DNA from 3 places in the Actinopolymorpha singaporensis genome. Region 1 is predicted to be linked to each of the others. Evidence: riboswitches for the same ligand, from Rfam matches in the RefSeq annotation. Region 1 holds a riboswitch; each other region holds the start of a gene.
What was found. Region 1 has a riboswitch for thiamine pyrophosphate ahead of BLU27_RS23420 (ECF transporter S component). Riboswitches for the same ligand answer to the same signal wherever they lie in the genome.
Positions count from the first base shown of each region.

Region 2: linked by a shared signal. The riboswitch ahead of thiM (hydroxyethylthiazole kinase) and the one ahead of BLU27_RS23420 (ECF transporter S component) in region 1 are both predicted to bind thiamine pyrophosphate.
Region 3: linked by a shared signal. The riboswitch ahead of thiO (glycine oxidase ThiO) and the one ahead of BLU27_RS23420 (ECF transporter S component) in region 1 are both predicted to bind thiamine pyrophosphate.

Region 1 is NZ_LT629732.1:5,222,379-5,232,660, forward strand. Features, by position in the region: gene BLU27_RS23410 (GH92 family glycosyl hydrolase) at 1-2,756, shown strand, start outside; gene BLU27_RS23415 (TIGR03085 family metal-binding protein) at 2,842-3,477, shown strand; TPP riboswitch at 3,625-3,744, shown strand; gene BLU27_RS23420 (ECF transporter S component) at 3,857-4,477, shown strand; gene BLU27_RS23425 (ABC transporter ATP-binding protein) at 4,474-6,012, shown strand; gene BLU27_RS23430 (energy-coupling factor transporter transmembrane component T family protein) at 6,009-6,815, shown strand; gene BLU27_RS23435 (PH domain-containing protein) at 6,943-7,455, shown strand; gene BLU27_RS23440 (PH domain-containing protein) at 7,452-9,095, shown strand; gene BLU27_RS23445 (helix-turn-helix domain-containing protein) at 9,073-9,954, opposite strand; gene BLU27_RS23450 (hypothetical protein) at 10,165-10,282, shown strand, end outside.
Region 2 is NZ_LT629732.1:5,872,799-5,883,080, forward strand. Features, by position in the region: gene BLU27_RS26250 (M20/M25/M40 family metallo-hydrolase) at 1-340, shown strand, start outside; gene BLU27_RS26255 (methionine synthase) at 337-1,425, opposite strand; gene mnmA (tRNA 2-thiouridine(34) synthase MnmA) at 1,460-2,545, opposite strand; gene BLU27_RS26265 (cysteine desulfurase family protein) at 2,545-3,762, opposite strand; gene BLU27_RS26270 (TenA family protein) at 3,834-4,499, opposite strand; gene thiD (bifunctional hydroxymethylpyrimidine kinase/phosphomethylpyrimidine kinase) at 4,496-5,326, opposite strand; gene thiE (thiamine phosphate synthase) at 5,323-5,982, opposite strand; gene thiM (hydroxyethylthiazole kinase) at 5,985-6,794, opposite strand; TPP riboswitch at 6,787-6,884, opposite strand; gene BLU27_RS26290 (electron transfer flavoprotein subunit alpha/FixB family protein) at 6,990-7,952, opposite strand; gene BLU27_RS26295 (electron transfer flavoprotein subunit beta/FixA family protein) at 8,045-8,836, opposite strand; gene BLU27_RS26300 (sugar phosphate isomerase/epimerase family protein) at 9,124-9,984, opposite strand; gene BLU27_RS26305 (class I SAM-dependent methyltransferase) at 10,189-10,282, shown strand, end outside.
Region 3 is NZ_LT629732.1:4,636,255-4,646,536, reverse strand. Features, by position in the region: gene BLU27_RS20935 (thiamine phosphate synthase) at 1-409, opposite strand, end outside; gene BLU27_RS20930 (thiazole synthase) at 406-1,212, opposite strand; gene thiS (sulfur carrier protein ThiS) at 1,214-1,414, opposite strand; partial or broken gene thiO (glycine oxidase ThiO) at 1,584-2,597, opposite strand; TPP riboswitch at 2,594-2,704, opposite strand; gene BLU27_RS30000 (HNH endonuclease signature motif containing protein) at 2,990-4,993, shown strand; gene BLU27_RS20910 (VOC family protein) at 5,014-5,433, opposite strand; gene BLU27_RS20905 (SRPBCC family protein) at 5,439-5,903, opposite strand; gene BLU27_RS20900 (ArsR/SmtB family transcription factor) at 5,987-6,310, opposite strand; gene BLU27_RS20895 (hypothetical protein) at 6,410-6,718, opposite strand; gene BLU27_RS20890 (class I SAM-dependent methyltransferase) at 6,839-7,387, shown strand; gene BLU27_RS20885 (elongation factor G) at 7,384-9,402, opposite strand; gene BLU27_RS20880 (bifunctional helix-turn-helix transcriptional regulator/GNAT family N-acetyltransferase) at 9,566-10,282, opposite strand, start outside.

The DNA.
Region 1 (10,282 bases):
GTCCCGCCGAGGAGCCGCGCCGGCTGTCCGACCACGTGCTCACCACCCGCGGCACGCACTCCAGCGGGGCGTTCTCCCGGGGCAACAACATCCCGGCCACGGCGGTGCCACTGGGCTTCAACTTCTGGACCCCGGTCACCGACGCGGGCACGCTGCGCTGGGAGTACGAATACCACCGCGGCAACGACGACGAAAACCGGCCGCGGCTGCAGGCACTGGGGCTCAGCCACCAGCCCAGCCCGTGGATGGGTGACCGGCAGACGTTCCAGGTGATGCCGTCCAACGCCGCCGGCCACCCCAACGCCGACCGCACCGCGCGAGCGCTGGCGTTCCGCCACGACAACGAGATCGCCCGCCCGCACTGGTACTCCGTCACCTTCGACAACGGCCTGGTCGCCGAGATCGCCCCGACCGACCACGCGGCGATGCTCCGGTTCACGTTCACCGGGCCGACCTCCACGCTGGTCTTCGACAACGTCGACGCCGACGCGGCAGTGACCGTCGATCCCGAGACGGGTGTGGTGACCGGCTACACCGACGTCGGCAGCCAACGGTCCAACGGCGCGGGCCGGATGTTCGTGTACGCGGAGTTCGACCGGCCCGTGGTCGAGTCCGGCCGGCCCGACGGTGTGGGCGAGCGTGCGCACGCGGCGGCGTACGCACGGTTCGACCCCGCCGGCGACCGTACGGTCACCATGCGGATCGCCACCTCGCTGATAAGCCTGGACCAGGCCCGCCACAACCTGGAGCTGGAGATCGCGCCCGGCGACACCTTCGACGACGTCCGCGAACGCGCCCAGCGGCAGTGGGACGACACCCTCGGCGTGCTCGAGGTGGAGGGGGCGAGCGAGGACCAGCTCACCACGCTGTACTCCAACCTCTACCGGCTCTACCTCTATCCCAACTCCGCCCACGAGAACACCGGCACCGCTCAGGTGCCCGTCTACACGCACGCCGTGCAGTCGGCGACATCGGCGCCGCCGAGCGGCCCGACCCGGACCGGCGCCGACGTCGTTCCCGGCAAGGCGTACGTCAACAACGGCTTCTGGGACACCTACCGCACCACCTGGCCGGCCTACGCACTGTTCACCCCCACGCTGGCCGGTGAGCTGGTGGAGGGTTTCCTGCAGCAGTACCGCGACGGCGGCTGGGTGGCCCGCTGGTCCTCCCCCGGCTACGCCGACTGCATGGTCGGCACGAGTTCCGACGTGGCCTTCGCCGACGCCTGCTGCAAGGGGATCGAGGGCTTCGACGCCTGGGCGGCCTACGAGTCGGCGGTGAAGAACGCCACCGTCCGCCCGCCCAACCCCTTCGTCGGCCGCAAGGGGATGGAGCGCTCGCCCTTCCTCGGCTACACACCGGTGGAGGCGACCGAGGAGGCGATGTCGTGGTCGATGGACGGCTACATCAACGACTTCGGCATCGCCATGATGGCCGGACAGTTGGCACGGGACGTCGGTCCCGACGACGCCCGATACCCCCGGCTGTGCGAGGAGGAGGAGTACTTCCGCCGCCGTGCGCTGGGCTACGTCCACCTGTTCGACCCGGCGGTCGGGTTCTTCCAGGGCCGGCACGGTGACGGTTCGCGGCGGCTGTCACCGCAGGAGTTCGACCCGCGGGTGTGGGGCTTCGACTACACCGAGACCAATGCCTGGAACATGGCGTTCCACGTTCCGCACGACGGCGCCGGGCTGGCCTGGCTGTACGGCGGGCGGGAGGCACTCGCGCACAGGCTGGACGAGTTCTTCGCGACCCCCGAGACCGGCCAGGAGCGGTTCAAGGGTTCCTACGGCGTGGTGATCCACGAGATGACCGAGGCCCGCGACGTCCGGATGGGAATGTACGGCCACAGCAACCAGCCGGCCCACCACATCGCCTACATGTACACCTACGCCGGACAGCCCGCACGCACGCAGGAGAAGGTGCGCGAGGTGCTCACCCGGCTCTACCTCGGCAGCGACCTCGGCCAGGGCTACTGCGGCGACGAGGACAACGGCGAGATGTCGGCGTGGCAGGTGTTCAGCGCGCTCGGGTTCTACCCGCTGCAGATGGGCAGCCCCCGCTACGCCATCGGCTCACCGTTGTTCACCAGGGCGACGGTGCACCTGGAGTCGGGCGCGGACCTGGTGATCAACGCGCCGGACAACAGCGCCGACAACATCTACGTCCAGGGCCTCACCGTCGACGGCGTGCCGTACGACCGGGCATGGCTGCCGCACGACCTGCTCGCCAAGGGCGGCGTGCTGGAGTTCGCGATGGGGTCCGAGCCCTCCGGCTGGGCGAGCGGGCCGGACGCCGCACCGCCCTCGCTCACCGCACCCGGCGAGGCGCCCGCACCCCTCGTCGACGTGACCCGGCCCAGCTCCGGCACGGCCCGGGCGAGCGAGGGAGCGGACGCCGAGCACCTGTTCGACGACAGCTCGGCCGGCTCGGTGACGTTCGCCGGTACCCAGCGGTGGGTCTCGTACGAGCTGGCGGCACCGGCCCGGGTCGGCTTCTACACGCTCACCTCTCCCGTGGAAAACGCCGGCGGTGCGGCCCCGGCGGCGTGGGTGCTCGCCGGCTCCCGGGACGGGACGAGTTGGGAGGTGCTGGACATCCGGAGCGGGGAGGAGTTCGCGTGGCCGGTGCACACCCGGCCGTTCCGGGTCGCAGCACCAGGCGAGTACTCCCACTACCGGCTCGACCTCGCGCCGACCCCCGAAGCCGCGGGTGGCCCGCCGGTGTCCCTCGCCCAGGTGGAGCTGCTGGCGTAGGACGTGATCGAGGTGGGCCGCCTCAGACGAGACACGCGGCAGGCGGCCCGCCTCCGAACCCGCCTCGGCGTCCTACGATCGGGGGATGACTGATCACGCCCGCGCCGAACGCCGAGCGCTCGCCGACCTGCTGGACGCACTGGGCCCGGACGCACCCACTCTGTGTGCCGACTGGAGCACGTCCGACCTCGCCGCCCACCTGGTGATCCGGGAGAGTGACCCGCTGGGCGCCGCGGGCATCCTGCTGCCACCGCTCGCCGGCAAGACGAAGGAACGCATGGCCGGGCTGGTCGGGAGGCTCGGCTACACCGGGCTGGTCGACCGGTTCCGTCAGGGCCCTCCCTCGTGGTCTCCGGCCCGGCTGCCGGTGGTGGACCGCGCCGCCAACACGGTGGAGTTCTTCGTCCACCACGAGGACGTGCGGCGCGCCCAGCCGGAGTGGACTCCGCGCGAGCTGCCGGGTGACTTCGAGGACCTCCTGTGGCGGCGGGTCGGCAGCGCCGGCCGGATGCTGTTCCGCCGGTCCGCCGCCGGGGTGCTGGTGGCCCGGCCGGACGGGGCCACCGCACGGGTCCGCAACGGTGAGCCGACCGCCGTCCTGTCCGGGCTCCCGAGCGAGATCACGCTGTACATGTTCGGGCGCAGGGGCGCGTCCCGGGCCGAGGTCGGCGGGCCGCCGGCGGCGGTCCAGGCGCTGGCCCACGCCCCGCTCGGGGTCTGACGGCCCAGCGGCTCGTCCCGGACCACGGCGAGTCCGGGCGGCCCGGTGTAACCTTCGGGCGGACGGAAGCAGGACCAGCAGACAGCAGGACCAGCAGACAGCAGGACCAGCAAGACCAGCAAGACCAGCAAGACCAGCAAGGACAACAGCAGACGACAGGGGAGCGCGGAAGCGCTGAGAGTGCGGGGCCGCCAGTGATGGCGCCGCCCGCAGACCCTCGAACCTGATCTGGGTAATGCCAGCGCAGGAAGTCGGTCTGTCCGTTCGTCACCGGGTCCGCGCCGGGCCGATCGACCGATCGGGCGGTGCGGAGCACCTAGCGGCGAGCCGGACCTGTGGCACTCGGCCGCGTCTCCTCCCCGGTTCAGGGAGGACGTTCATGACCCAGGATGTGACCTCGACCGCGGCGCGCGGTCAGCGGCCGGTCAACCGGCGGTGGCGCACTGTCGACATCGTGGTCGCGGCGGTGGTAGCAGTGGCGTTCGGCGTTGTGTTCGTCGCCTGGGGCGCGATGTACACCGCGGTCGGCCCGGTCTTCGCCGGCTTCAAGCCGGCCCAGGCGGTGCTCTACGGCATGTGGCTGCTTCCCGGCGTGCTCGGCGGCCTGCTGATCCGCAAGCCGGGCGCCGCGGTGTTCACCGAACTCGTCGCCGCCGCCGTCTCGGCCTTCCTGGGTGTCGACAGTCCGCTGGCGATCATCCTCTACGGCCTGGTCCAGGGTCTCGCCGCGGAACTGGTCTTCGCGGCGTTCCGCTACCGCCGGTGGCGGCCGCCGGTGGCACTGCTCGCCGGCGCGGTCGCCGGGGTGGTCCCGGCCGTGATGGACAACGTCCTCTACAACGTCGCGTGGGCGCCGACCTGGAAGCTGGTGTACGGCGTCCTCGTGGTGGTGAGCTCCGTCGTCATCGCGGGGGCCGGCTCGTTCGCGCTCGTCCGGGCACTCGCCGCCACCGGTGTGCTGGCGCCGTTCGCGTCCGGCCGGGAGCAGACGCCCCGGTGAGCGCGGCGGCGTCGGCGTCCCCGTCCGCTGCGTCCCGGCCCGGTCCCCCGCTGTCGATCCAGGCACGCGGGTGGTCGTTCCGGTACGCCGGCCGGCAGACGTGGGCGGTCCGGGACCTCGAGCTGACCGTCGAGCCCGGCGAGCGGGTACTGCTCGCCGGGCCGTCCGGCGGCGGCAAGAGCACCCTGCTCACCGGGCTCGCCGGACTGCTCGACGCCGAACAGGCCGGCGACGTCGAGGGGGCCCTGCTGGTCGGCGGTGCGCCTCCGGCGCGGGTACGCGACCGGATCGGCCTGGCGTTCCAGGATCCGGAGACGCAGCTGGTGATGGCGCGGGCCGGCGACGACGTGGCGTTCGGGCTGGAGAACCGCGCCGTGCCCACCGAGCGCATCTGGCCGCGGGTCGACGAGGCGCTCGCGCTGACCGGTTTCCCGTACGACCGGGACCACCCGACCGGCCGGCTGTCCGGCGGGGAGAAGCAGCGGCTCGTCCTGGCCGGCGTGGTGGCGCTGCGCCCGGACCTGATCCTGCTGGACGAGCCGACCGCCAACCTCGACCCCGACGGAGCAGCGCTGGTACGCCAGGCCGTCGACCAGGTGGTCGCGGCCACCGGAGCGACGCTGGTCGTGGTGGACCACCGGGTCGGTGACTGGCTGCCGATGGTGGATCGGGTGGTGGTGCTCCGGGCCGGCGGCGGCGTGCTCGCCGACGGTACCCCGGAGAAGGTCTTCGCCGCCGGCCACGGGTCGCTGGCCGCAGCCGGAGTGTGGATCCCGGGCGAAATCCCGGCGCCGCGCCGGACCGCTCCGAGCAGGCCGGCCGACCTGCTCACCGCTCAGGCGGTCGGCTACACCTACCCGGCTGCCGAACGGCCCGCCCTCGCCGACGCCGACCTGCGGCTGTCGGCCGGTGAGGTGGTCGCGGTCACGGGCGCTAACGGCTCCGGAAAGTCCACCCTCGCCATGCTCACCGCCGGGTTGCTCAGCCCGTCGGCGGGTGAGGTGAGGGTCTCCCCCGACCTGTCGTCCGGTCTGTTCCCGAGGCTCGCCGCAGGCCGCCGGAGATCCGGCGAGCGCCGGCCGTTGCACCGCTGGCGCGCGGCGCAGCTGGTACGCGCGGTGGGCACTGTCTTCCAGGATCCCGAGCACCAGTTCCTCACCGCGAGCGTGCGGGCCGAGCTCGCCCTCGGGCCCCGGCTCGCCGGCCTCTCCCGCGGCGACACCGGTCAGCGGGTGGACGAGCTCCTGCACCGGCTCGCCCTGGACCACCTGGCCGACGCGAACCCGTTCACGCTGTCCGGCGGGGAGAAGCGCCGGCTGTCGGTGGGCACCGCGCTGGCGAGCGGGCCGCGGGTCCTCGTCCTGGACGAGCCGACGTTCGGGCAGGACCGGCGTACGTGGGGCGAGCTGGTCGACCTGCTCGCCGAGCTGCGCGACGACGGCCACGCGATCTGCTGCGTGAGCCACGACCGCGACCTGATCAGCGTGCTCGCAGACCGGGAGGTCCGCGTGCGGTCCGGGCGGGTGATCGGGTGAGCATCCTCGCCGAACCCATCGTCACCGACCCGGACGCGCCGGCCACCCGGCTGAACCCGGTCACCAAGATCGTCGCAGCCCTCGTGATCCTGGCCGGACTGCTGCTCACTGCCGACGCGGTGACGCCGGCCATCGTCCTCGGCGCCGAACTGGTCGCCATCGCCGCGGCCGGGCTGCGGTGGCGGATCCTCCTCCGCCGGCTGGTGTTGCTGTTCGTCACCGTCGCCGGGCTGGCGTTGTCCACATTGCTGTTCACCGACCAGACCGGCGGAACGGTGTGGCTCGATGCCGGTCCGTTGCACGTGTCCAGCCAGAGCCTGCTGGCCACCGTCTCGGTGGTGACCCGGGTGCTCGCCATCGCGTTGCCGGGCGTGGTGGCGTTCGCCTCCACCGACCCGACCGAGTTCGCCGACGCGCTGGTGCAGCACTTCCGTACGCCGCCCCGGTTCACCTTCGGCGCGCTGGCGGCGTTCCGGCTGCTGCCGGTGCTCGGCGACGAGTGGCGGACCCTGCTACTCGCCCGCCGTGCGCGCGGGCTGGACGCCGGCCGGTCGCCGGTACGCCGGGCCCGGCTGTTCGCCTCCGGCGTGTTCGCCCTGCTGGTGGTGGCGATCCGGCGTGGGGTCCGGCTGGCGACCGCCATGGAGTCGCGCGGCTTCACCGACCGGCCGGACCGCACGCTGGCCCGGCCCCGGCCGCTGCGCCGGGCGGACTGGGTGTTCGTCGCCGCCACGGTCGCGGTCGTCGCGGGCGCCACCGCGGTCAGCGTCGCCCTGGGCACCTGGCGGTTCCTGTTCTGGTAGCGAACGCGGGCAACGGGACGAGCCTCCGGACCGGCCAGACCCGCGCCCGGACCCCTGACATCTGTCACGGGTCCGGCCCGCCCGACCCACACGGGACGGGCGGGCGTTCCTTCGCCACACTGAGCGGGTGACTGTCGCCGACCAACGCCAGCCCGCACTCGAGCTTCGTCCACCCCGGCACCGCGTCGCACCTCGAGCCACGCGCTACTGGGCCGCCCGCGCCGGCGCGGGCTGGTTGTTGCTGCTCGCCGTACAGGTCGGGTGGTGGGTGCTCGCCGGCGGCGCCACCGGCTGGCGGGCGGCCGGCGTGGTGGCAACTGTCGTCCTCGGCGCCGCCCACGTGACGGTGATGCCGCGCTGGCGCTACCACGTGCACCGCTGGGAGGCCACCGACGAGGCCGTCTACACCCAGTCCGGCTGGTTCGACCAGGAACGCCGGATCGCACCGGTGTCCCGGATCCAGACCGTGGACAGTGAACGCGGCCCGCTTGAGCAGCTCTTCGGACTGTCGAACGTCACCGTCACCACCGCCTCGGCCGCCGGTCCGCTGAAGATCCGCGGCCTGGACCGCGACACCGCCGAGCGGCTGGTCGACGAGCTCACCCGGACCACACAGGCCAACCAGGGGGACGCGACGTGACCGAGCTCGGCACCCCGCCCGCCGGCACCCCTCCCGCCGACACCGCGAACGCGACCGACACCGGGAGCTGGCGGCGGCTGAGCCCGCGGATGCTAGCGGTCCACCCGGTGCAGGAACTCCTCCGCTCGCTGCCCGCGCTGCTCGGCGTCGCGGTGGCCGGGAGCACCAGCGGTCACGGCCCGCTGTGGGGCCTGGTCGGCCTGGTCCTCGTGGTCGCCCTCGGAACCCTGCGGTGGTTCACCACCACCTACCGCATCTCTCCCGCGCACGTGCAGGTCCGCCGCGGTCTGCTGCGCCGCCGGGTGCTGACCGTCCCTCGTGACCGGGTACGCACCGTCGACGTCACCGCGAACGCGATGCACCGGCTGGTGGGGCTCGCCCGGGTCGAGATCGGCACCGGCCGTTCGGACCGCAAGGGCGAGCAGGGGCTGAAGCTGGACGCCCTCGCTGCCCCGGACGCCCACCGCCTGCGCGAGGAACTCCTGCACCGGCTGCGGCCCGGCACGGCGTCCGCTGCGGCGCCCGAAGCGGCGGCGGCACGCGCATCGACGACCGCACCGCCACCGGCCCGTACGAACACCTCGGAGCAGGAGACCAGGCTGGCGACCCTGGACCCACGGTGGGTGAGGTACGGGCCGTTCACGCTGTCCGGGTTGCTGACCGTCGGCGTGGTCGCCGGTTTCGGCTCCCGCGCGGTGTCGGAGGCGAAGATCGACCTGAGCAAGGTCGGCCCGGTGCGCGGGCTGCTCGACCAGGTACGCGGCGCGGGCTGGCTGGTGGGGGCGGTGGAGGTGGTCGTCGCGCTGCTGGCCGTCTGTGTCCTCGCGTCCACCCTGGCCTACGTCCTGGCGTTCTGGAACTACCGGCTGACCCGGCATCCGGGCGGGACCCTGCACGTCGACCGCGGCCTGATCACCACCCGCGCCACCAGCATCGAGGAGCGCCGGATGCGCGGTGTCGAGCTCAGCGAGCCGCTGTCCCTGCGGCTGGCCGGCGGGGCACGGTGCATCGCCGTCGCCACCGGGCTCCGGGTCGGCCGGGGCGCTGAACGCGGCGGTTCCCTGCTGCTTCCCCCGGCGCCGCGCGAGGTCGCCCTGCGGGTGGCAGGCGAGGTGTTCGGCGGAGCCGAGCCGTACGCGACCCCGCTCGTCCCGCACGGGCCGAAGGCGGTGCGCCGCAGGTTCACCCGCGCACTCGGACCGACCGCCCTCGTGGTCGTCGTACTGGCCGCCCTGCACGAGGTCGCCGGGCTTCCCTCGTGGGTCTGGCAGGCCTCACTGGTGTTGCTCCCGTGCGCCGCGCTGATCGCCGGCGACCGGGCGCGCAGCCTCGGCCACGCGCTCCGCGACGGCGTGCTGGTCTGCCGGTTCGGTTCGCTCGTACGCCGCCGCAACGTGCTGACCTGCGATGGTGTCCTGGGATGGAACCTCCGGCAGTCGTACTTCCAGCGCCGCGCCGGGCTGACGACACTGGTGGCGACGACCGCGGCCGGACGGCAGCACTACGAGATCCCGGACGTCGAGACCGCCGAGGCGGTCCGGGTGGCCGACGCCGCCGTACCCGGTCTGCTGACGCCGTTCCTCGTCCGGCCGGAACCCCTGACCAGGACGTCCGGGGTCACTCCTCGGGGGTCTCGCTGAGCACGTGCTCGGCCGCCCGCACGAAGTAGGAGACCGAGTCCGCCGGGCTGAGCGCCATCGCCCGCAGGTGGTCGAACGCCAGGCTGTGGCGGTAGACCTCGGCGTGGCTCTCGACGTAGCGGTTGGCGGTCATCGTCTCGACGTACACCGCCTCCGGCTCGTGTGGGTTGGGAAACTCGAGGATGTCGAACGAGCCGGCGCTGGCCGGGTGCGCACCCGCCGAGGCGGGCAGCACCTGCACCGTCACGGTCCCGCGTTCGGCGTACTCACGCAGCCGGTCGTACTGCTCTGCCATCACCTTGGCCGAACCGACCATCCAGGTCAGCGCGGGCTCGGCGATCACCAGCCAGAACCGCAGCGGGTCGGCCTCGCGGGCCAGCAGCCGCTGCCGGGTCATCCGCGCCTCCACCCGGCGGTCGATCTCGGCGGGCGAGGACAGGCCCATCGTGGCGCCGCGGATGATCTCGCGGGCGTAGGCCTCGGTCTGCATCAGGCCGTGGATCAGGTGAGCGCTGTAGGAGCGCATGCCGGAGAGCTGCGCCTCCAGCTCGATGTAGTCGACGTAGTCGCTCGGCAGGAACTCCGCGTAGGCGTCCCACCAGCCCTTGGTCCGTGCCGTCCGGGTCTTGCTGAGGATGGCCGTTCGGCGGCCTTCCTCGACGTTGTAGAGGTCGAGGAGCAGGTTGAGGTCCTTCAGGCTGACGCCCACGACCGCGGTCTCGATCCGGCTGATCTTGGCGACCGACCAGCCGGTTTCGGTGGCGACCTCCTCCAGCGTCACCTGGGCACGTTCGCGGAACATCCGTAGCTCCGCGGCGAGCCGGCGGCGCTGGATCGTGGGAGGTTTCGTACTCGGCATCGCGTCTTCCCCGTGTGGCCGTGTCCAGAAGATGTTTTGTCATTCGATATTGCGGGAAGTAGTCCGTCTTCGCACCAGGATCAGCCCAACCCATCCGGCACGACACAAGTGCAAATTTACGCATTGGTGTTGTAGGTGGCGGTGCTCGGGATTACGGTCGACTCAGGATCGTGCACCCAGAGCCATCACTCGACGGGGGAGGTTCGTGCGATGGCAACGACACCCGAGCGTCTGGGGCATTCGGGCCGGTTGCCGACGTCGTACCCCGATGTCGGCTTCCTCCCACTCCAGCATGACCGGCCACCGCGGCCGGAAACCGAGGTCGGCA
Region 2 (10,282 bases), 650 kb from region 1:
CGGAGTGCAGGCTCGGATCCTCACCAGCCGCCCGGCCTGGGCCGGCACCGGCAACGAGGACCTCTTCGCCGCGGTGGTAGCTGCCGGAGCAAGGGTCGGGCAGCAGGTCCGGGGGTCGCACGCGCTCGGCGCGGCCGACACCAACTTCGCCGGTGCGGCCGGGGTGCCCGCGCTGGACGGGTTCGGCCCACGCGGACGCGGGGCCCACGCGGTGCACGAGGAGATCGTGGCCGAGTCGCTGGTCGAACGCGCGGCGCTGATCGCGTCCGTGCTGGCCTCCCCGCTCGGCCCGACGTCCCAGCCCGACGTCCCAGCCCGACGTCCCGGCCCGACGTCCTAGCTCGCCAGGTGTGCGGCCGCCTCCCGGGCCAGCTTCATCGCCGTACGCGCCCACGCCGGGTCGGCACCGGCCAGCCCGCACGCGGGCGTGACCACGACACCGCGGGCGACCTCGTCCGCGGCGAACCCCAGCCGCCGCCAGAACGCCTGAACCGTCCGGGCCACGTCGGCGTCGGTGGGTCCCGGCGGGCCGGCGGGGCGGGGTGCGGCAGCCGCACCGTCGGCCGCGGCCGCCGCGCCCGGCGCGGGCCGGACCGGCTCCTCGGGCCGCAGCGCGGGTACGGCACCGGCGAACAGCGCCACCCCGGCCTCGACCGCCTCCGACAGCGGGTCCGCGTCGGCCTGACCGAGCTTCTTCAGGTCGAACGACAGCCCGCGCGCCCCGGCGCGTACCAGCAACTGGAACGGCGTTCCGGCCGCGCAGCTGTGCACGACCGGCACCGCGTCGGCGGCCACGATCGAGGCGACGACGCCGCCCAGCAGGTCGGTCACCTCGTGCTCCTCGACCGGGCGGTAGCGGGAGAACCCGGAGGCCGTCGGCACCGATCCGCGCAGGACGGCGGGCATCGAGGGTTCGTCGAGCTGGACCACGAGCGACCCACCCGGCACCCGGCGGCGCAGGTCGCGCAGGTGGACCGTCAGGCCCTCCGCCAGGGACTGCGCGAGGTCGCGGCGGGCCCCGCTGTCGCCCACCACCCGGCCCCCGCGCGGGCGCTCGACCGCGGCGGCGAGCGTCACCGGCCCGGTGAACTGGACCTTCAGCGGACCGGCGTAGCCCTGCGTCAGCTCCTCCAGCGCGTCCAGGTCGCGGGCCAGGGTCGACCGGGCGCGGCGCTGGTCGAGTCCCTCCCCCGCGACCAGCCGCCAGCCGGCCGGCTGCAGGTCGACGCCGAGTTCGACCAGGAGTGCGCAGGCCCGGCCGATCATGTCCGCGCCGGGGCCCCGGCCGGGCAGCTCGGGCAGGTGCGGCAGGTCGGGCAGCTCACCCAGTACGACCCGGGTGGCCTCCAGCGGGTCGTCGTACGGCAGCGAACCGACGCCGGTCGCGGCACCCGGACGCCAGGGCATCTCGATGGGATTCGGCACGGGCAAAGCCTACGGGCGCCGGTGGCCGGCGGACTCAGTGCGCGGCGGCGGGGACCGTGGCGGCGATGGTCGCGGACCCGATCACCCGGGTGCCGGTGTACAGCACCACTGCCTGCCCGGGCGCGACGCCGGTGGCCGGCTCGGCGAGCTCGACCCGGAGCACGTCGTGCTCGACCCATGCCCGCGCGGGCAGCGTCTCGCCGTGCGCACGGATCTGGGCACGGCACTCCACCGGGCCCGTGGGCGCCGGGCCGCACCACCGCGGCTGGCTGCCCTGGATGTGGGCGACCGTCAGCCGGTCGCGGGGGCCGACGGTGACGGTGCGGCTGACGGGTTCGATGGACAGGACGTAGCGGGGCTTGCCGTCGGCGGCCGGCCGACCGAGGCGCAGGCCGCGCCGCTGCCCGACGGTGAACGCGTACGCCGCGTCGTGCTCGGCCAGCACGCTGCCGTCCTCGTCGACCACCTGCCCGGGCTGCTCGCCCAGCTCACGGGCCAGGAAGCCCGCGGTGTCGCCGTCGGCGACGAAGCAGATGTCGTGGCTGTCGGGTTTGTCGGCGACCGCGAGCCCACGCTCGGCGGCCTCGGCCCGCACCGCCGACTTCGGCGTGCCGCCGAGCGGGAAGTAGGCGTGGGCCAGCTGCTCGGCGGTGAGGACGCCGAGGACGTACGACTGGTCCTTGCCGGGGTCGACCGACCGGTGCAGCTCCCGGCCGTCGGGGCCGTCCACGAGCTGGGCGTAGTGGCCGGTGCAGACGGCGTCGAAGCCGAGGGCCAGCGCCCGGTCGAGCACCGCGGCGAACTTGATCTTCTCGTTGCAGCGCAGGCACGGGTTGGGGGTGCGGCCGGCTGCGTACTCCTGCACGAAGTCGGTCACCACATCGGCGTGGAACCGCTCGGCGAGGTCCCAGACGTAGAACGGGATGCCGAGTACGTCGGCGGCCCGGCGGGCGTCGCGGGCGTCCTCCAGCGTGCAGCAGCCGCGTGCGCCGGTGCGGTAGGACGACGGGTTGCGCGACAGCGCGAGGTGCACCCCGGTGACCTCGTGGCCGGCGTCCACCGCCCGCGCGGCCGCCACCGCGGAGTCGACCCCGCCGGACATCGCCGCCAGCACCCGCATCAGTTCCTGCCTCCGCTCACGTTGACCAGACCCGCACTGCGGGCGCGCTCCACCACCGGACCGATCGCCGCGCCGAGCGCGTCGACGTCGGCGCGGGTGGAGGTGTGGCCCAGGCTGAACCGCAGCGACCCGCGGGCGCGTTCCTCGTCGCGGCCCATCGCCAGCAGTACGTGGCTCGGCTCGGCCACCCCTGCCGAGCACGCCGAGCCGGTGGAGCACTCGATGCCGCGCGCGTCGAGCAGCAGCAACAGCGAGTCGCCCTCGCAGCCGGGGAAGGAGAAGTGCGCGTTGCCCGAAAGCCGGCCACCGGGGTCGGGGTGAGCGATGCCGGGGTCGCCGTTGAGCTCGGCGTCGGGCACCGCGGCGCGTACCTGTGCGACGAGCTCGGCCCGCAGCCCGGCCAGCCGGTCGGCGAGCCGTTCACGGCCGGTCGCGGCGGCCTCGACGGCGACGGCGAACGCCGCGATCGCGGCCACGTCGAGGGTGCCCGAGCGGACGTCGCGTTCCTGTCCCCCGCCGTGCAGCAACGGCACCAGCTCGACCTGGCGCCGCACGACCAGTGCGCCCACACCGACCGGGCCGCCCAGCTTGTGCCCGGTCACCGTCATCGCGTCCAGACCGGAGGCCGCGAAGTCGACCGGGAGCTGACCGACCGCCTGCACGGCGTCGGAGTGCACGGGGATGCCGTGGTGCCTCGCCAGCTCGGCGACCTCGGCGATCGGCTGGACGGTGCCCACCTCGTTGTTGGCCCACATCACCGTGACCAGCGCCACCGACCCGGGATCGGCCTCGATGCTCGTACGCAGGGCCGCCACGTCGACCCGGCCGTGCTCGTCGACCGGCAGGCACTCGACCTCGGCACCGGCGAACGACCCCAGCCAGCGCACCGAGTCGAGCACAGCGTGGTGCTCGACCGCGCTGGCCAGCACCCTCCGACGGCGTGGGTCGGCGGCCCGCCGCGCCCAGAACAGGCCCTTGACGGCGAGGTTGTCCGCCTCGGTGCCGCCGGCGGTGAAGACGATCTCCGACGGCCGGGCACCGAGTGCCTCGGCCACCGACTCCCGGGACTCCTCCACCAGCCGCCGGGCGGCCCGGCCGGAGGCGTGCAGGGACGACGCGTTGCCCAGCCGGGCGAGCTGGGCGGTCATCGCCGCCACGGCCTCCGGGAGCATCGGGGTCGTCGCGGCGTGATCGAGGTAGATGTGTGGTGCCGTCATCGCGGCTCCAGCGTAATGACCGCCACCGACAGCCGCTCCACCCGCCGGTCCGCTCGGCGCCGCCAAACCCGTCAGGTCCGGGCCGGCCAGCCTTCCAGCCGCCACGCGGCGTCCCAGAACATCCACTCCCACGCCGTCGCCCGGGCGAACGCCTCGTGCATGCGTTCCAGCGTGGCCGGGTCGGCCAGGTCGGCCATCCGGTCGGCGATCCGGCAGACCTGGGCGGTGGACCGGGCGAACTCCTCGTCCGCGTAGGTGCCGATCCAGTCGCCGTACGGGTGGCCGGTGAGGTCGCCGGCCGCCGCCAGCAGCCGCGTACCCACGTCCTGGTAGATCCAGAAGCACGGCAGCAGCGCGGCGACCAGCTCGGCGTAGCCGCGGGTGTGCGCGACACCGAGGAGGTACGACGTGTAGCCGACGCAGGTCGGCGACCGCTGGTACCGGTCGAGGTCCGGGACGTGGGTGCGGTGCAGGTCCTGTTCGACCTTGATCGCGGTGTGCGCGGACTTCGCGAAGAACGCGAGGTCCGCGCCGTTCGGCGCCTTCACCGCCGCGGCCGCGAGCGCCCGGGCGTAGTCGTCGAGGTAGAAGGTGTCCTGGGCGAGGTAGTACGCGAACCGCGCGCGGTCCAGGCTGCCGTCGCCGAGGCGTACGACGAACGGCAGTTCGTCGATCGCGGCCCGAGTGGTCGCGGTGGCCGTCCAGGCATCCGCACAGAACCCCGTCGATCCGGTCATCGCGATCCCCACCAGGCGTGGAAGTGGTGCACGGGCCCGTGTCCCCCGCCGACGTCGAGGGAGTCGGCCGCGGTCAGCGCTCCGGTGAGGTAGTCCTTGGCGTCGCCGACGGCGGTACGCCAGTCCGGCCGCTGGGGCCGCAGCGCGGTGATCGCCGAGGACAGCGTGCAGCCGGTGCCGTGCGTGTGCCGGGTGCGGATCCGGGGTGCCCGCAGCCACTCGGCGCCGTCGGCGTCGACGTAGAGGTCGGCGGACTCGTCCGGGTCGTCGCCGTGCCCGCCCTTCAGCAGGACCCGGGGTACGCCGAGCGCGAGCAGGTCGGCGGCCTGGCGTTCGACCTCGGCGGGCGTCCGCGCCGGTGAGGTGTCCAGCAGGGCGGCGGCCTCGGGGAGGTTCGGGGTCACCAGGCCGGCCAGCGGGAGCAGCTCGGTGCGTACCAGCGCGACCGCGTCCTCGGTGAGCAGCCGGTCCCCGCTGGAGGCGACCATCACCGGGTCGAGCACCACCGACGGAAGCCGGTGCCGGCGCAGCGCCTCGGCGACCGTGTGCACGACGGTGGCGTCGGCGAGCATGCCGATCTTCACCGCGTCCACGCGTACGTCGGCGACGAGGGTGTCCACCTGCTCGGCGATGAACGCCGGCGGGACGACGTGGATGCCGGTGACGCCACGGGTGTTCTGGGCGGTCAGTGCCACCAGGACCGCGGTGCCGTAGGCACCGAGGGCCGAGAACGCCTTCAGGTCGGCCTGGATGCCCGCCCCACCGGACGGGTCGCTGGTGGCGATGGTGAGCGCGACGGGCACACGCGTGGGAAGGTGACTGGTCATCGAACCTCCGTACGCAGGACTCGGGCGGCGGCCGCGGGGTCGGGCCGGCCGCAGACGGCGCTGACCACCGCGATCCCGGCCACACCGGTGGCGCGTACGGCGGCGGCGTTGTCCGGGCCGATACCGCCGATCGCGACGCTGGGCAGGCCACCCGCGGCGGCGGTGGCGACGAGTTCGGCGAGGAAGGCCAGGCCGAGCGGGGACGCCGCGTCCGGCTTGGTCGCCTGGGGGAAGACCGGCCCCACTCCGAGGTAGTTCACGGTCCCCCGCGGCAGGGCCAGCGCCCGGTCGAGCTGGCCGGAGGTGTGCGCGGACAGGCCGATCCACACGCGCGGCCCGAGCAGGTCGCGCGCGTGCTCGGGCGGCAGGTCGGACTGACCGAGGTGCACGCCGTCGGCGCCGAGCGCGTGCGCGACGTCGGCACGGTCGTTGACGAACAGGGGTACGCCGGTGCCCGCGAGCACCTCGCGGACCTGCGCACCCGTTCGGAGCAGGTCCCGGGTCGTGGCGCCCGGGTCGCGAAGCTGTACCGCGCTCACGCCGCCGGCCACCGCTTCTCTCACCGTCGCGGCCACCCCGCGCGGCCCGCACAGTGCGGTGTCGGTGACGAGGTAGAGCGAGAGGTCGAGCGAGCGATCCGGGTTGTTCGGCCCCATCGTCAAGCCAGCCTTGCGCCGGCGCGGATGCGGTCGGCGTCGGTGGCGTCCAGCTGGTCCAGCAGGGCGGTCGCGAACGACCCCGGCCGCGGTGCCCGCGCGGCCGCCGCCTCCCCGGCGAGGGTGAGCAGGACGGTGGCCGCCGTCGCGGCCAGCAGGGCGTCCCCGGTCACCGCGAGACAGCCGGCGGTGAGCGCGCCGAGCACGCAGCCGACCCCGGTGACCCGGGTCATCAGCGGATGGCCGTTGGCGACGCGTACGGTGCGTTCGCCGTCGGTGATCAGGTCGACCGGTCCGCTCACCGCCACTGACAGGGCGTACGTCCCGGCGAGCGACCTCGCGGCCGGCCAGGCCTGCTCCGGGTCGGCGGTGGACTCCACGCCGCGGCCGCCGGTGCCGCCGGTCAGGGCGAGCACCTCCGAGGCGTTCCCGCGTACGACCGCCGGCGGCGCGAGCGCCAGCAGGTCGCCGGCCAGGGCGGTACGCCAGGGCAGCGGACCGGCGGCCACGGGGTCGAGCACCCACGGACGCCCCGCCCGGGCCGCCGACGTCACCGACGCCCGCATGCCCTCGGCCGAGGCGTGGGTGACCGTACCGAGGTTGACCAGTACGGCACCGGCACCGGCAGCGAGGACGTGCGCGTCCTCGGGGGTGTCGGTCATCGCCGGGGACGCGCCCGCGGCGAGCAGGGCGTTGGCGGTGAAGTTGGCGACGACGAGATTGGTGAGGCAGTGCACCAGCGGCGCTTGATCGCGGAGGTCCTCGCGTACCCGCGCTACGGCGTCCGCGGTGACGGACGTGGTCGTGACCATCGTGCGACAGTCCCTTCGCCAGCATGATCTGGATCAGGTTCGACGGGTGTGATCTCAGTCCCGGCGTCCGGGACACCCCGCGTCACTGCGTCCGACCGTACCGGCTGAACGCGCACAATGGCGAACGCCGGCCCGCGCGGTCAGCCCGCGTGGACCGGCGTTCGCCATGAGGCCGGGACCGTGGAACCACGTCGTTCAGCCCTTGCGGCGGTTGATCTCCTCGGTCGCCTGCGGCAGCACCGCGTGCAGGTCGCCGACGACGCCGAAGTCGGCCATCTCGAAGATCGGCGCCTCCGGGTCCTTGTTGACCACCGCGATCGTCCTCGAGGTCTGCATGCCTGCCCGGTGCTGGATCGCGCCGGAGATGCCGGCGGCGAGATACAGCTGCGGTGAGACGGTCTTGCCCGTCTGGCCGACCTGGTACGCGTGGGGGTACCAGCCGGCGTCCACCGCCGCGCGGGACGCGCCGACCGCGCCGCCGAGCGCGTCCGCGAGCCCCTCGACCACGGCGAAGTTGTCCGCGGAGCCGACGCCGCGGCCGCCGGAGACCACGATCGCCGCCTCGGTCAGCTCGGGACGTCCGGTCTGGGTGCGCGGCGAACGTTCCACCACGCGCGCGGCCCGTGCCCGGTCCGACACCGTGACGTCGGCCTTCTCCTCCACCGGTTGCGCGGGTGCGGGCTCCGGCGTCGCGGAGTTGGGCTTCACGGTGAGGATCGGTGTGCCGTGGGTGACCCTGGACCGGACGGTGTAGTTGCCGGCGAACACCGCCTGGGTGGCAACGACCGTGCCGTCGCCGGGTTCGACGTCCACCACGTCGGTGAGGACTCCGGAGCCGAGCTTGATCGCCAGCCGGCCGGCGATCTCCTTGCTCTCGGCTCCCGAGGTCAGCATGATCGCGGCCGGTGTGCTCCGGTCGGCGAGCTGGGCAAGCGCCTCGGCCTTCGGTGCGACGAGGTGCTCGGTCAGCTCCGGCTGCTCCAGCAGGTAGACCTTCTGGGCGCCGTAGGTCGCCAGGGCGTCCCTGGCCTGCTCGTACCCGGCACCGACGAACACCGCCGAGGGTTCGCCGAGGCGCCGCGCGATGGTCAGCAGCTCGGTGGTGGTCTTGCGTACGACTCCGTCGACGTGGTCGACGAGAACCAGGATCTCGCTCATTTCGGCACGCTTCCTTGCAGTCGCCCGCGGTCGGTCGCCCGTACCCGGATCGGTGGTCGAAGGTCTTGGCAGCTCGCGGCTGGGTGCGGACGTCAGACGAACCGCTGCTCGGCCAGGAACGCGACGAGCCTCTGCCCGCCGTCGCCCTCGTCGGTGACGACCGTGCCCTTCTGCCGGGGCGGGCGCGCCTCGAACGAGTCGACCGCGGTCCACGCCGCGGCCAGGCCGACCGAACCGGCGTCGACGCCGAGGTCGGCGAGGCTCCAGGTCTGCACCGGCTTCTTCTTCGCCGCCATGATTCCCTTGAACGACGGGTAGCGGGGCTCGTTGGCCTGGTCGGTGACCGAGACCACGGCCGGCAGTGCGGCCTCGACGGTCTCGGTGGCGGCCTCGCCGTCGCGACGGATCCGCACGGTGCCGTCGCCGACCTCGAGCTCGCTGGCGAAGGTGAGCTGTGGCAGGTCGAGACGCTCGGCCAGCATCGCCGGGACCACCGACATGCTGCCGTCGGTGGAGGCCATCCCGCACAGCACGAGGTCGACCGGCTGGTCGGTGCCCAGCTTGCGGATCGCCTCGGCCAGCACCAGCGACGTGCCCACCGAGTCCGAGCCGTGGATGGCGTCGTCGAGTACGTGCACCGCCTTGCCCGCGCCCATCTGCAGGCTCTTCTTCAGCGCGTCGGCGGCGTCGGCGGGACCGACGGTGAGGACGGTCACCTCGGCGTCGCCGGCCTCGGCGAGCTTGAGGGCGGCCTCGACCGCGTACTCGTCCAGCTCCGACAACAGGCCGGGCACACCGGACCGGTCGACGGTGCGGTCGCCGGGGTCGAAGCCGCGTTCCGCGGTCGCGTCCGGGACGTACTTCACACACACCACGATGTTCATGCTCGCGTCCGGCTCCTCACTCGCGTCCTTGGCGGCCGTGTCGGTCCGACCCGGCGTCCTCGACGGCCCCACTGGGCCAGAGGGTTCACCGACCCGGGGTTCCGCCCCCAACCGTAGACAAGACCTACCCGACAGGCGCGAGGTTACCCGCGAGTAGCTTCGCGGGCAACCACCGGGTTTGGAGGGGCCGGTCAGGGATCCCGGGCAGCCGAGGGTGCGGCCTGGGGGAGTCCGGGCGGACTCCCCCAGGCCGGCGGCTGCGTCCCGGGCCGTCCTCCCGGGCGGTCCTACAGAACGGCGTTCAGCGACTCGGCGGTCTTGGCCACCGCGTCGCGGGGGTCCATGGCCCGCAGCTCGGCGTTGAACGGCTCGACCTTGACCGGCCCGACGTACCCGATCTTGCGCAGGGCGCCCACGAAGCCGGCCACGTCGATCACGCCGGTGGCGCCGGGCAGCATGCGCTGGCCGTCCTGCTGCTGGTCGCGCTCGAGGCCGGTGGGCGCGTCGTTGAGGTCGACGGCCACCACCTCCTCCGCCGACAGCTCGGCGATGTCGGCCGCGGACTCACCGGAGGTGTACCAGTGGAAGGTGTCCAGGATGAGCCCGACGTTGGGGCTGCCCACCGCGTCGATGAGCTCCCGCGCCTCGGCCAGGGTGTGCACGAACGGATACAGCTCGGTGCTCCAGAACGACTTCGGCCCGACGTACTCCAGCCCGAACCGCACGCCCGCGCCGGCCAGGATCTCGTCCACGAGGGCGATCCGTTCGGCGTGCCGGCGGAAGTTGCGCCGGTAGGTCAGCGAGTTGCTCATCGGCCGGATCCAGGTACCGACCCGGTCGATGCCGTACGACGCCAGCCGGGCGGCGTGGTCGTTCAGCGCGGCCAGCTGGGAGGCGAACGTCGCCGCGTCGGCGTTCAGGTCGACCGGCAGGCCGGCGTTCCCCCACTTCACGCCGTGCTCGGCCAGGCGCGAGCGCAGCGCCTCGACCTGCTCGGCGGACTGCGAGGTGAGGTAGCCGACGTCCGGCTCGACCGCGCCGAAGCCGAACTCGATCGCGAGGTCGACGGCGGCCTCGAAGCCCGGCCTGATCCCGAGCGCGCCGCAGCTGAGGTTGGTGTAGAAACCGTCGGTGGTCTGGTCTGCCATGAGTTCCGGCTCTCCGTCTTGTCCCGGGGTACACGTTCGCCGTCCAGTCTGCTGGAGGACACCCCACAACCGGGAGCCGCGGGCTGCGCACACGGGGCCGAAACAGGACCCGGGACCGGCACCGGCCGCCCCGCGGCGCAAGTAGCCTGACCGTCACCCGGGCACCGACTCTGGACAAGCGCCCGGACAAGCGGAGGAGCCAACGTGCCGGACCTGCCCCTCACCGGTGAGCGCACCATGCCCGGTATCTGGCACGAGACCTACTGGTTCGCCCGGCACGTGGTCGGCTACGACTGGG
Region 3 (10,282 bases), 590 kb from region 1:
CGTAACCGGGCTTGGACTCTGTCGGCGCCACGGGGGACGCGGTGACGTACGCCGCACCCTCGGCGACCGCCCGGCGTACCTCCTCGTGGTCGTGACACGAGCGCCCGAACAACTTCTCCGGCCCGCTCCCGAGGCCGGGCTGGGTGGACGACAGGTGCACGCCGTCGGCGTACGCGAGCCGGCGATGCGCCGAGATCACGAGGAAGTCGTGCGCGGTCGTGCGGCGGCGGATCTCCTTCGCCAGTTGGGCACGTGCCTCGTCGGGCAGGTCAAGCTCGCGCAGGACCACGGCGCGAAGACCGGCCCGCACGCACCGAAGGACAGTCTGAACCAGGTCGGCTCCCGGTGGAAGCTGGGTGCGGTCGGTGAGCAGCAGGATCCGCGGCAGCGCGGGCGCCGGTGAGGTCACACGGTCACCCTGCCCGCCATCGGTGAGGAGGGGCGGGCGCCAGCCAGCCGCGGTATTCGTCCGGCCGCCCGGGCCAGGCGGCCTGCCCGTACGCCGAGCCGGATCGCCTCCGCCATGGCGACCGGATCGTCGGCCCGGGTGATCGCGGTCGCGGCCAGCACGGCGTCGCACCCGAGCTCCATCGCCTGGGCGGCGTCGCTGGCGGTACCCACTCCGGCGTCGAGGACGACCGGGACGGTCACCGCAGCGCGCACCGCCTCGATCGCGTGCGGGTTGCGGATGCCCAGACCCGAACCGATCGGGGAGCCCAACGGCATCACCGCGGCGCACCCGACGTCGGCCAGCCGTTGCGCCACGACCGGATCGTCGGTGGTGTAGGGGAGTACGGTGAATCCCTGTCCCACAAGGGTTTCCGCCGCGTCGAGGAGCTCGACCACGTCCGGCATCAGTGTGCGTTCGTCGCCGATGACCTCCAGCTTCACCCAGTCGGTGCCCAGCGCCTCCCGGGCCAGGTTCGCGGTGAGTACCGCCTCCCGCGCGCTCAGGCAGCCGGCAGTGTTGGGCAGCAGGCGCGCCCCGGTCTCGGCGAGCACATCGGCGAGCGCGTCCAGCAGCGAACCCTCACCCTGGTCGGACGTACGCCGCATCGACACCGTGACGAACCCAGGCCGCGCGGTCCGCACGACGTCCACGATCGTGCGCAGGTTGTTCAGCCCGCCGGTGCCGATCCACAGCCGGGAGGCGATCTCGGCGCCGTCGACCGTGAGTCCGTCCCGGTCGGTCCTTCCCGTCACCTCGACCACTTCAGCCTCCCTGCCGGGCGGTGACGATCTCGACGGCGTCCCCTGGACCGACCTGGGTTCGTTCCCAGTCACCGGCGCGTACGACAGCACCGTTGACGGCGACCGCGACGCTCCTCGGATCGGGCAGCCGCCCGCGCACAAGGTCGGCGACGCTGAGGCCGAACGGGACCTGTGTCAGCTGGCCGTTGACAGTGACGTCCATTGGTTCCTCCTGTCCAGTGAGTCGAACCGGTTGGGGGAGAACGCGTCCGCAACCTCCGAGGCGGCCCCGGCGGCGCTTCGCCGACCGGTGACTGTCGCGGTCGCCCACCGGCCTCGATCTGGGTACGCAGAATCCGTGCCGTGACCGGCGCCAGCAGCACCCCACCCCGGTGGTGGCCGGCAGCGAGGAAGAGACCGGTGACGCCGGTCGGGCCGAGCAGCGGGCCGTTGTCGGGTGTGCCGGGACGGTGCCGCGCGAGGACCTCGAGAATCTCGGCGCGTTCGAGACCCGGAAGCAGCGTGCGCGCCGCGTCGAGCAGGCGCGCGACTCCGCCGACGGTCGGCGTCGGCTGCCCGGCGTGCTCCTCCTGGGTCGCGCCGATCACCACCTCACCGTCGGCGCGCGGCACGACGTACACGGGTTCGCCGTGTACGACGGCGCGCACCGTCCGGGTCGGCGCCTGGTCGGCCGGCAGCCGTACGCGCAGAATCTCACCACGTACGGGCCGGACGAGGCGGTGCTGTGGCACCTGTGGGGGCAGGCGGTGGCCGGTCGCCACCAGGACGGCATCGGCGGGCACCAGCCGCCCGTCCTCGGTGCGCACGCCGTCCACCGACGCAGTCGAACCGTCATCGTCACCGTGTCCCCAAGCGGGGACGGGCGATGGGACCGCCCGGCAGCGTTCGACCCGGTCGCCGAGCAGGGTGAGCAGCGCGGCGGAGACCCTGCGCGGGTTGACGCTGTGGTCACCGGGCAGGTATGCCCCGCCGGCGACCCGGGTGGAGAGTTCGGGTTCGCGCTCGCACAGGCCACGCCGTCGGAGTTCCTCGTACTCGATGCCATGCGCAGCAAGCACGTCGAGAATCCGGCGTACCACCTGAACGTCGTCGTGGTCGCGGCCGACCAGCAACGTACCGGCGCGGCGGTGGTCGACGTCCACACCGGTCGCGGACTCAAGCCAGGCGGCGTACTCCGGCCACAGGCCGGCGCTCTCCACCCCGAGGCGGAGGAGGTTCTCCTCGCCGTGCCAGGCCTCACCGGCAGGGGAGAGCATCCCTGCGGCCGCGTGGGTCGCGCCGGAGACCGGAGCGGGATCGAAGACACGAACGTCGTGCCCGGCGCGAAGGAGTTCGACGCCGCAGGCCAGCCCGATGACGCCCGCGCCGAGTACGGCGATCCTCACGTCGGATCCTCACTTCCTTCGCCGGCATGACCCGGATCAGGTTCGGCGGTCGGAGCGGCGTCAGCTCCCTCTCAGCCCGCTGCCGGCGGGCACCCGCGTGGAAGTCGACCGTAACACGGGATCCGTGGTCACTCGGCGAATCGAGCCGGATCGGGGCACACGGACGCACCGACGAGTCCGATCGTGCTCTCTACGCCGCGACAGAGTGGGAACTGGCCCGGCAAGACTGGGTTGACATGAACGCCGACGCCAAGTCGGAGGTGATCGGGCAGCGGCAGGCTAACGCCCTTCACGACGGTGTGGTGTCACACAGCTTGAAAATGCCTGGATTCGCTTGTGGATAAGGGCTTTCCCGGGCGCGATAGCCGATCATGTTCGATAGAATCGAACCCATGAGCGACGGCGGCGAGTGCTTCGACGGGCATCTGGGTGTGGAGCCCGGTGGCCGTCGGGTGCTGCCTGCCGGGTTGGCGGAGATGTCGCCTGGACCGGCGCTTGCTGTCGCGGTCGCTTCGGTTGACCGGGCTGCGTGTAACGGGTGGGAGTTGGAGGAGTTGCTGAAGGCGCAGCGGCGGCTGGTTTGCTGGAGCGAGGCCGAGTGCCTGACCACCGTGAACGAGCTCGCCCATGCTGTCCCCGGCATGCCTGATCTGCCTGCCGAGCGCAGCGCCACACCGGACCCGTTCACACCGGAAGTTCTTGAACCGCTGCTTGGCTGGACCGGTCACCACGCCCACTGGGTGATGGCGATGGCCACGGCGCTGCCCCGGCTGCCGCGGGTGCGGGAGGCGCTCGCCTCCGGTGGCCTGGAGATCACCGAGGCGCGGGTCATCGTCGACCGCATCACCGATGCCAAGCCCGACCTGTGGGACATCATCGAGAACGCGCTGTTCCCGAAGGTGCTGGACCTGCGGGGCGGACTGCTGCGCGCGAAGGTCGAAGCCGAGGTGGTCAAGGCCGACCCCGAAGCAGCCGCCAAACGCCACAAGGCCAAGCGCTCCGCGCGTGACGTGGCGATCTGGCCCGCCGTCGACGGCGTCGCCGACCTTTCCATCCGCGGACTGTCGGCCGACCAGGCTGCCGAGGCGTTCGGCTATGTCGACGCCGTCGCCCGAGCGGTCAAGTCCACCGGCGACTCGCGCACCCTCGGCCAACTCCGTGCCGACGTCGCCGCCTCCCTGCTGACCGGCACCGCCGACATCACCGACTGCCCCGCCCCCGACCACACCGAACAGAACCAGGCGGACCGGGACGCGACCAACGGCGATGCTCAGTGCGGCCATGCCGAGCAGAGCGACACCGAGCAGAGCGACACCGAGCAGAGCGACACCGAGCAGAGCGACACCGAGCAGAGCGACACCGAGCAGAGCGACACCGAGCAGGGCAGTGCTCGGCAGGACGCAGGGGCAGGCGATGCGGCCGGGCAGGGCCGGGGCCCCTGTGCCATTCACAGGTTCCCCGACCACGACCTGCACCACGGCTGGTGCGAGTGTGGCGACTGCTCACCCGCCCCCGTCACCAGGTGCACGGTGTGCGGCTCCGCCGCGAGCGGCACCCCGATCCACGACACCACCGCCCACGACGCCGCGGAACACAACGCCGCGGAACACCACGCCGGAGGGGAGAACGCGGCCGCCGCCAACAAGGCCGCTCCCACAGTTGGTGCTCCCGCTGCGGGCCACATCCCGCACCAGAGCCGCCGACCCGACGGGCCGACCGATCCACCACCTGGTGGAAGGACGACACCTCCGCAAGCCGCAGCACCTACACCGCCTCCGCTGCCCTGGTGTTCCTCGCAGCCGAGCTGGGGTGCCATACGAACGCGGGCGAAAGTGCAGCTGAACGTGCCGTTGACCACCCTGATGGGACTGAGTGCTCAGCCGGGTGAGCTCGGCGGGTTCGGGCCGGTCATCACCGAGGTGGCCCGCCTGATCGTCGCCAACCACCTCGACAACCCCGAAGCCAGGTTCAGTGTCGGGGTCACTCACCCGGTCACAGGGCGGCTACTGCATCTGCATCCGATCCCGGTGAGGTTCCTGCGCGGGCTGCAGGCAGAGCTGGTGCATGCCCGCGACCCGCGCTGCGTGTGGACCACCTGCCGCAGGCCCGCCGCGACCTGCCACCTGGACCACAACACCGAACACAAGGAGGGCGGGGAAACATCTGTGGACAACATCGCGCCCCTGTGCCCGCGTCACCACAAGGCCAAAACCGAGCGGGACTGGAAACTCCAGCAGACCGGACCCGGCGAACACAGGCTCACCGACCCCCACGGCCGGCAGTACCGAAGCAGAACACCATCCCTCACCGATCCCGTACCAGCGGACCTGGCATCTACCGCCCCCACCGCCCCCATGGAGATGGCGTCGGCCGTCGACGACCTGCCGCCGTTCTGAGGGCGGCGTCCGCAACGCAGCTACTCGGTGGGCGGGCCCTGCTGTGCGGCGGTCGGGTCCATCCAGAAGACGTCCCAGTAGTGGCCGTCCGGATCCAGGAACGTGCGGTTGTACATGAAGCCGAGGTCCCGAGGCTCACGCGCTGCCGACCCGCCGGCAGCAAGTGCCTTGTCGACAAGGGTATCCACGTCCTCGCGGCTGTCCACACCGAGACCGAACATCGCCTCGGTCACCTTCGTCGCGTCGGCCACCTCGGTGGACACGTACGTCTGGAAGTACGGTCGGACGACGAGCATCACGTAGATGGTCTCGCTGATCACCACACAGGCAGACTCGTCGCCGGTGAAGTTCGGATCGGTGGAGTAGCCGAGAGCCTCGTAGAAGGCGACCGATCGGGCCAGGTCCTCGACGGGCAGGTTGAGGAACATCAGGGTGGGCATGGTTCTCAGTCCTCCACCACGGCGGCGAGCACGTCCAGCATCTCGCGGGTGCCGCGTTCGCGTTCGGGGGTGTTGTCCAGGCCGTCGAAGTAGACGCCCTGTTCGGTCAGGGTCAGCCGGGTGCCGCCCTCGACCGGAGTCAGCTCGATGGAAGTCAGGGAGACCGACAGGCGGGTGGAGTCCACGCGCATCTCGTAGCTGTAGACGAAGCGGGTGTCCGGGACGATCTCGTGGTAGTACGCGTCGAACCGGGACACCGGACCGTCCTGGCCGAACTGGCTCTCGCTGTGCTCGCGGCCGCCCTCACGGAAGTCGTGGGCGGAACTGATCGGGCACCACTCGTCGGTGGGCGCGTCGAACCAGCGTGCCTTGGTCTGCGGGTCGGCGAACGCGTGGAAGATCTTCGCCGCCGACGCCTTGTAGTCGCGTTCGATGGTGAAGGTCGAGTGGCTGAGGCTTCGGTCGTTCACTGGAGTATCTCTTCCGTGGGTGGCGTGGTGGGCGTGGTGGGTGGTGTGTGCTGGGACTCGGGGAGGGCGCCTTTGGTGGGCCGTCAGTCCTCGCCGAGCAGCTTGTCCAGGCGGTCGAGGCGGGCCTCCCAGGTCGCCCGGCGCTCGGTGATCCACTTCTCGGCGTTGCGCAGGATCTTCGGCTCGATGCGGCACATGCGGACCCTGCCCTCCTTCTGGGTGTGCACGAGGCCGCTGGCCTCCAGCACCTGCACGTGCTGCAGGGCGGCCGCCAGGCTCATCGGGAGTGGACGCGCCAGCTCCGACACCGACACCGGGCCGGAGGTCATGCGCTCGACCATGGCCCGGCGAGTCGGGTCGGCGAGGGCATGGAACACGAGGTCGAGCTCGTCCACTTGGTCAAGCATGTACTTTAGTAAAGCAGGTGCTTGAGTTTCTGGCAAGGGCTCGCGCAGGGGCAGGTTCTCGTTGGAGTCGATCGACCGCGACCGGAGACCGTGCGCCTGTCAACTGCGCTTTGCGTACGTCAAGATCTGGTTCTCGATCGGGCTGTCGACGCCGATCGAGAGCCCGAACACGAACTGCGCGACGCACAGCAACGCCAGGCCCGTGCCGCCGGGACCAGCGAGCGGGAGCAGGAGGTAGCCGGCCGGGGTCAGCCAGCGGCAGACGATGATCGCACGTGAACGTCCACATCGCGCAGAGCGGGATCGCGCCGAGGACCAGTGTGCGGACCAGGTCCGCACCGACGAGGATCGCCCGGCGGCGATACCTGTCGGCCACCACTCCTGCCAGCTGGTCGAGAACCTGGTCACCACACCTGTCCACCGGTAGCATCTGCCGCCATTGGTTGCCGGGGTCCCGATGCGGCGCCGGATCCGGTGCCGATGTGAGGTCGGTCAAGGGGGCGGAACGAGAGTTCGCGAGGAGCCGCGGTGGCGAGCATTCCCGAGCGCGTGCGCTGGGCTGTCGACGTACTCGACCCCGGCCCGGCCGACCACGTGCTGGAGATCGGCTGTGGAGCGGGTGCCGCCGCCGAACTCGTGTGCGCCCGGCTGCGCAGCGGCCGGCTGGTCGCGCTCGACCGTTCGGCGGTGGCGGTGCGGCGTACGCTCGACCGCAACGCCGGGCACGTGTCCGCCGGCCGGCTGGAGGTTCGGCACGGGGAGTTGGACACGCTGGACCTCCCGGACCACAGTCTGGACGTGGCGTTCTCGGTGGATGTCAACCTCTTCTGGACACGCTGTCCCACCGCCGAACTCCACCTGTTGACGGCAGCGCTGCGGCCCGGCGGTGCGCTGTGGGTGCTCTACGGCGCCGGTGGACCCCGTACCGGCGCGCGGCTGACCGACCCGATCGTCGCCGCGCTGGGCGAGCACGGGTTCACCGAGGTGACCGTTCTCGACGAGCCACGAGGACTGGGCGTGCGGGCACGGACGCCGGTGGGCTCGCCGTCGAGCCCACCCGCCAAAGCGCGCAACTAGCGCTTGACGACGCGGAGGTACTCCCTGCGATCGAGCGGATTCTGGTCGGTGCGGGCACGGGTGGGAGCCGGCCCGCGCACCGGCTGGTACCGCTCGAACGCCGAGTCCAGCATCCCCTCGCCCCGGGTCAGACCCGGCAGCTGCAGCTGCAGCTCGTGCACCCGCGCGGCGGGGATCTCGCCCTCGACGACCGCGCCCGAACCTCTTACCTGCTGGGAGTCCGGCACACCGCCGAGTCGCACCAGCGCGGGCACCACCGTCGTCAACGTGTCCGCCGGGCACTCCAGGTGGAAGCGGTGCGCCGGCTCGTACACCACGGTTCCGGCCTGCCTCAGCGCGGCCATCAGCACCAGGGGAGTGAGGTAACGGAAGTCGCCCGCGGTGCTCGACATGCTCTTGTCGAACGTGCCGTGGGAGTGGCTCTGCCGGGCGTAGTAGCCCGAGTGCGTCATGAACACCGCGATGTCGATGACCTCCCACCCGCACAGCCCCTGACGCAAGGTCTCCTTGACAGTCTCCTCGACCGCGGTGAAGAACGCGGGTGGCATCGATCCCAGCTCGACGTCCAGGCCGAAGGAGACTCCGGAGCCCGGCCGCGCCGGTTCGACCCGCAGGCCGACGGTGGCGAAGTAGGGGTTGGGGTCGGTGCCGATCAGGTCGAACGCCGCACCCTTGCCGGTCGGGCGCTCGACACAGATCACCGACGTCCTCGCGAACTCCACCTCGATTCCGTACTCCTCGGCCAGCGTGGTCGCGACGACCTCCTTCTGCACCTCGCCGTAGAGGGAGACGTAGAGCTCCTGTCGTACGTCGTCCTGGCGGAGGTTGATCAGCGGGTCCTGCTCGGCGAGCTGGGTGAGTGCGAGGTGCAGGGCGCCCTTGTCTGACCGCCGCACGGGGACGACCACGGTCTCCAGAGTCGGCGGGGCGAAGTGATGCGTGGCCCTACCAGGACGGGGCACGCCGATGGTGTCGCCGATCCGGACGCCGGCGAGGCCGGTCAGCCTGCCGATCTGCCCGGCGCGGACCACCGGCCGCGTGGGCGCCGCACCCTGTTCGAAGACCTGGATCCCGGTGACCTTGCTTCCGGGAGCGCCCACGCCGTCCGCTGCGCCGCCCGTCCCGGCCGGGCGTACCACCGGCAGCCGGTCACGCAGGTGCACCGACCCGTCGAACATCCGGACGTAGGCGATCTTCTCCCCGCCCGGACCGCGGTCGACCTTGAACACTTCGCCGGACGCGGGCGCGTCCGGATCTCCGTCGGCGGTGGGAAGGAGATCCCTGATGCCTGCCACCAGTGCGTCGATCCCCACGCCGGTGATCGCCGAGCCCGCGAACACCGGATGCACACCCGCCCGCGCGGTCCGGGCCGCGAGCTCGTGCCGGAGGTGTCCGGCGGTGAGGACGTCGCCGTCGCCGTCGACGTAGGCGGCGAGGAACGCGTCGTCGGAATCGGCGAGCACCTCGGCCACGGCGGTGGCGAACGCCTCGTCGTCTGGTTCGTACGCCACGAACCCGGCGCGCGGGGTGCCCTGGTCGTACGCCCGCCCCATCGCCACCACGGCAGGGGTGAGTTTCTCCGCGATCTCGGCGTACACCCGATCGGCGTCCGCGCCACCACGGTCGAGCTTGTTCACGAAGAGCAGGGTGGGAATGCGCAACCGGCGCAGGGTGCGCATCAGCACGCGCGTCTGGGCCTGCACGCCCTCGACGGCCGACACCACCAGCACCGCGCCGTCGAGCACGTTCAGCACCCGCTCCACCTCGGCGATGAAGTCCGGGTGGCCGGGGGTGTCGATCAGGTTGACCGTCACACCGTCGAGTTCGAACGACACCACCGCGGACTTGATCGTGATGCCACGGCGGCGTTCGAGGTCGAGGGAGTCGGTCCGGGTGTTGCCGGCGTCGACGCTGCCGATCTCGTCGATCACCCCGGCGGTGTGCAGCAGCCGCTCGGTCAGGCTCGTCTTACCGGCGTCGACGTGTGCGAGGATCCCCAGGTTGAGCAGTTTCACGAGGCGTCATGTCCTTGGAGTAGATAGCGATCTTCCGCTGGGAGGACATGAACGCTGGACGCATCGGGGGCTCGCCTTTCCGCTGACTGGACTGCCGGTCGCGGTGAGTGAAACAGACCGGCGGGGTGTGCGACAACCGATTTCCGGGATCCGCAGGAAGACGCTAGAGCTCGCGGGACCAGTTCTGCCCGACGAGGTCGCGGCCGAAGCTGTGGTGGGGTTCCTCGCTGTCGAGCCGGAACCCGGCGCGCTCGTAGATCCTGCGGGCGGAGGTGAGGACGTCGTTGGTCCACAACGTGATCCGCCGGTATCCCGCGCGGGTGGCGAACCGCAGGCACTCCTCGACCAGGCGCGCGCCGACGCCCGCACCTCGTGCGGACGGCTCCACCAGCAGCAGCCGGAGTTTCGCGGTCGTCTCGTTCTCGGCCACGCAGAAGACGCAGCCGGCCGGCTCGCCGTCCACCTCCGCGATCCACGCGGCCTGTCGCCGTTGGTCGTCGGCGGCCGCGAAGTCCGCCACGATCTGCGCGACCATCCCCTCGAACCGGGCGTCCCAGCCGTACTCCTCCGCGTAGAGCGCGCCGTGGCGGGCGACCACCCAGCCGAGCTCGCCGGGCTCGGGCGGCCGCAGGACGAGACCCGGCCGTCCGGGGGAGTCGCCCAGGGCCCGCCGGATGGTGCCCATCGCGGCCAGCATGCGCCGGCCGTCGGTGTCGGCGACCGGAGCCAGCAACCGTTCCACCGCGGCCACCTGTGCGGCGTCGAGGGCGGCGAAGGCGGATCTGCCGTCCTCGGTCAGCCGGACGAGCCGGCGCCGGGCGTCGTCGGAGGAGGGCTCCCGGGTCACCAGGCCGGCAGCCTCCAGTCGGGCGAGGATACG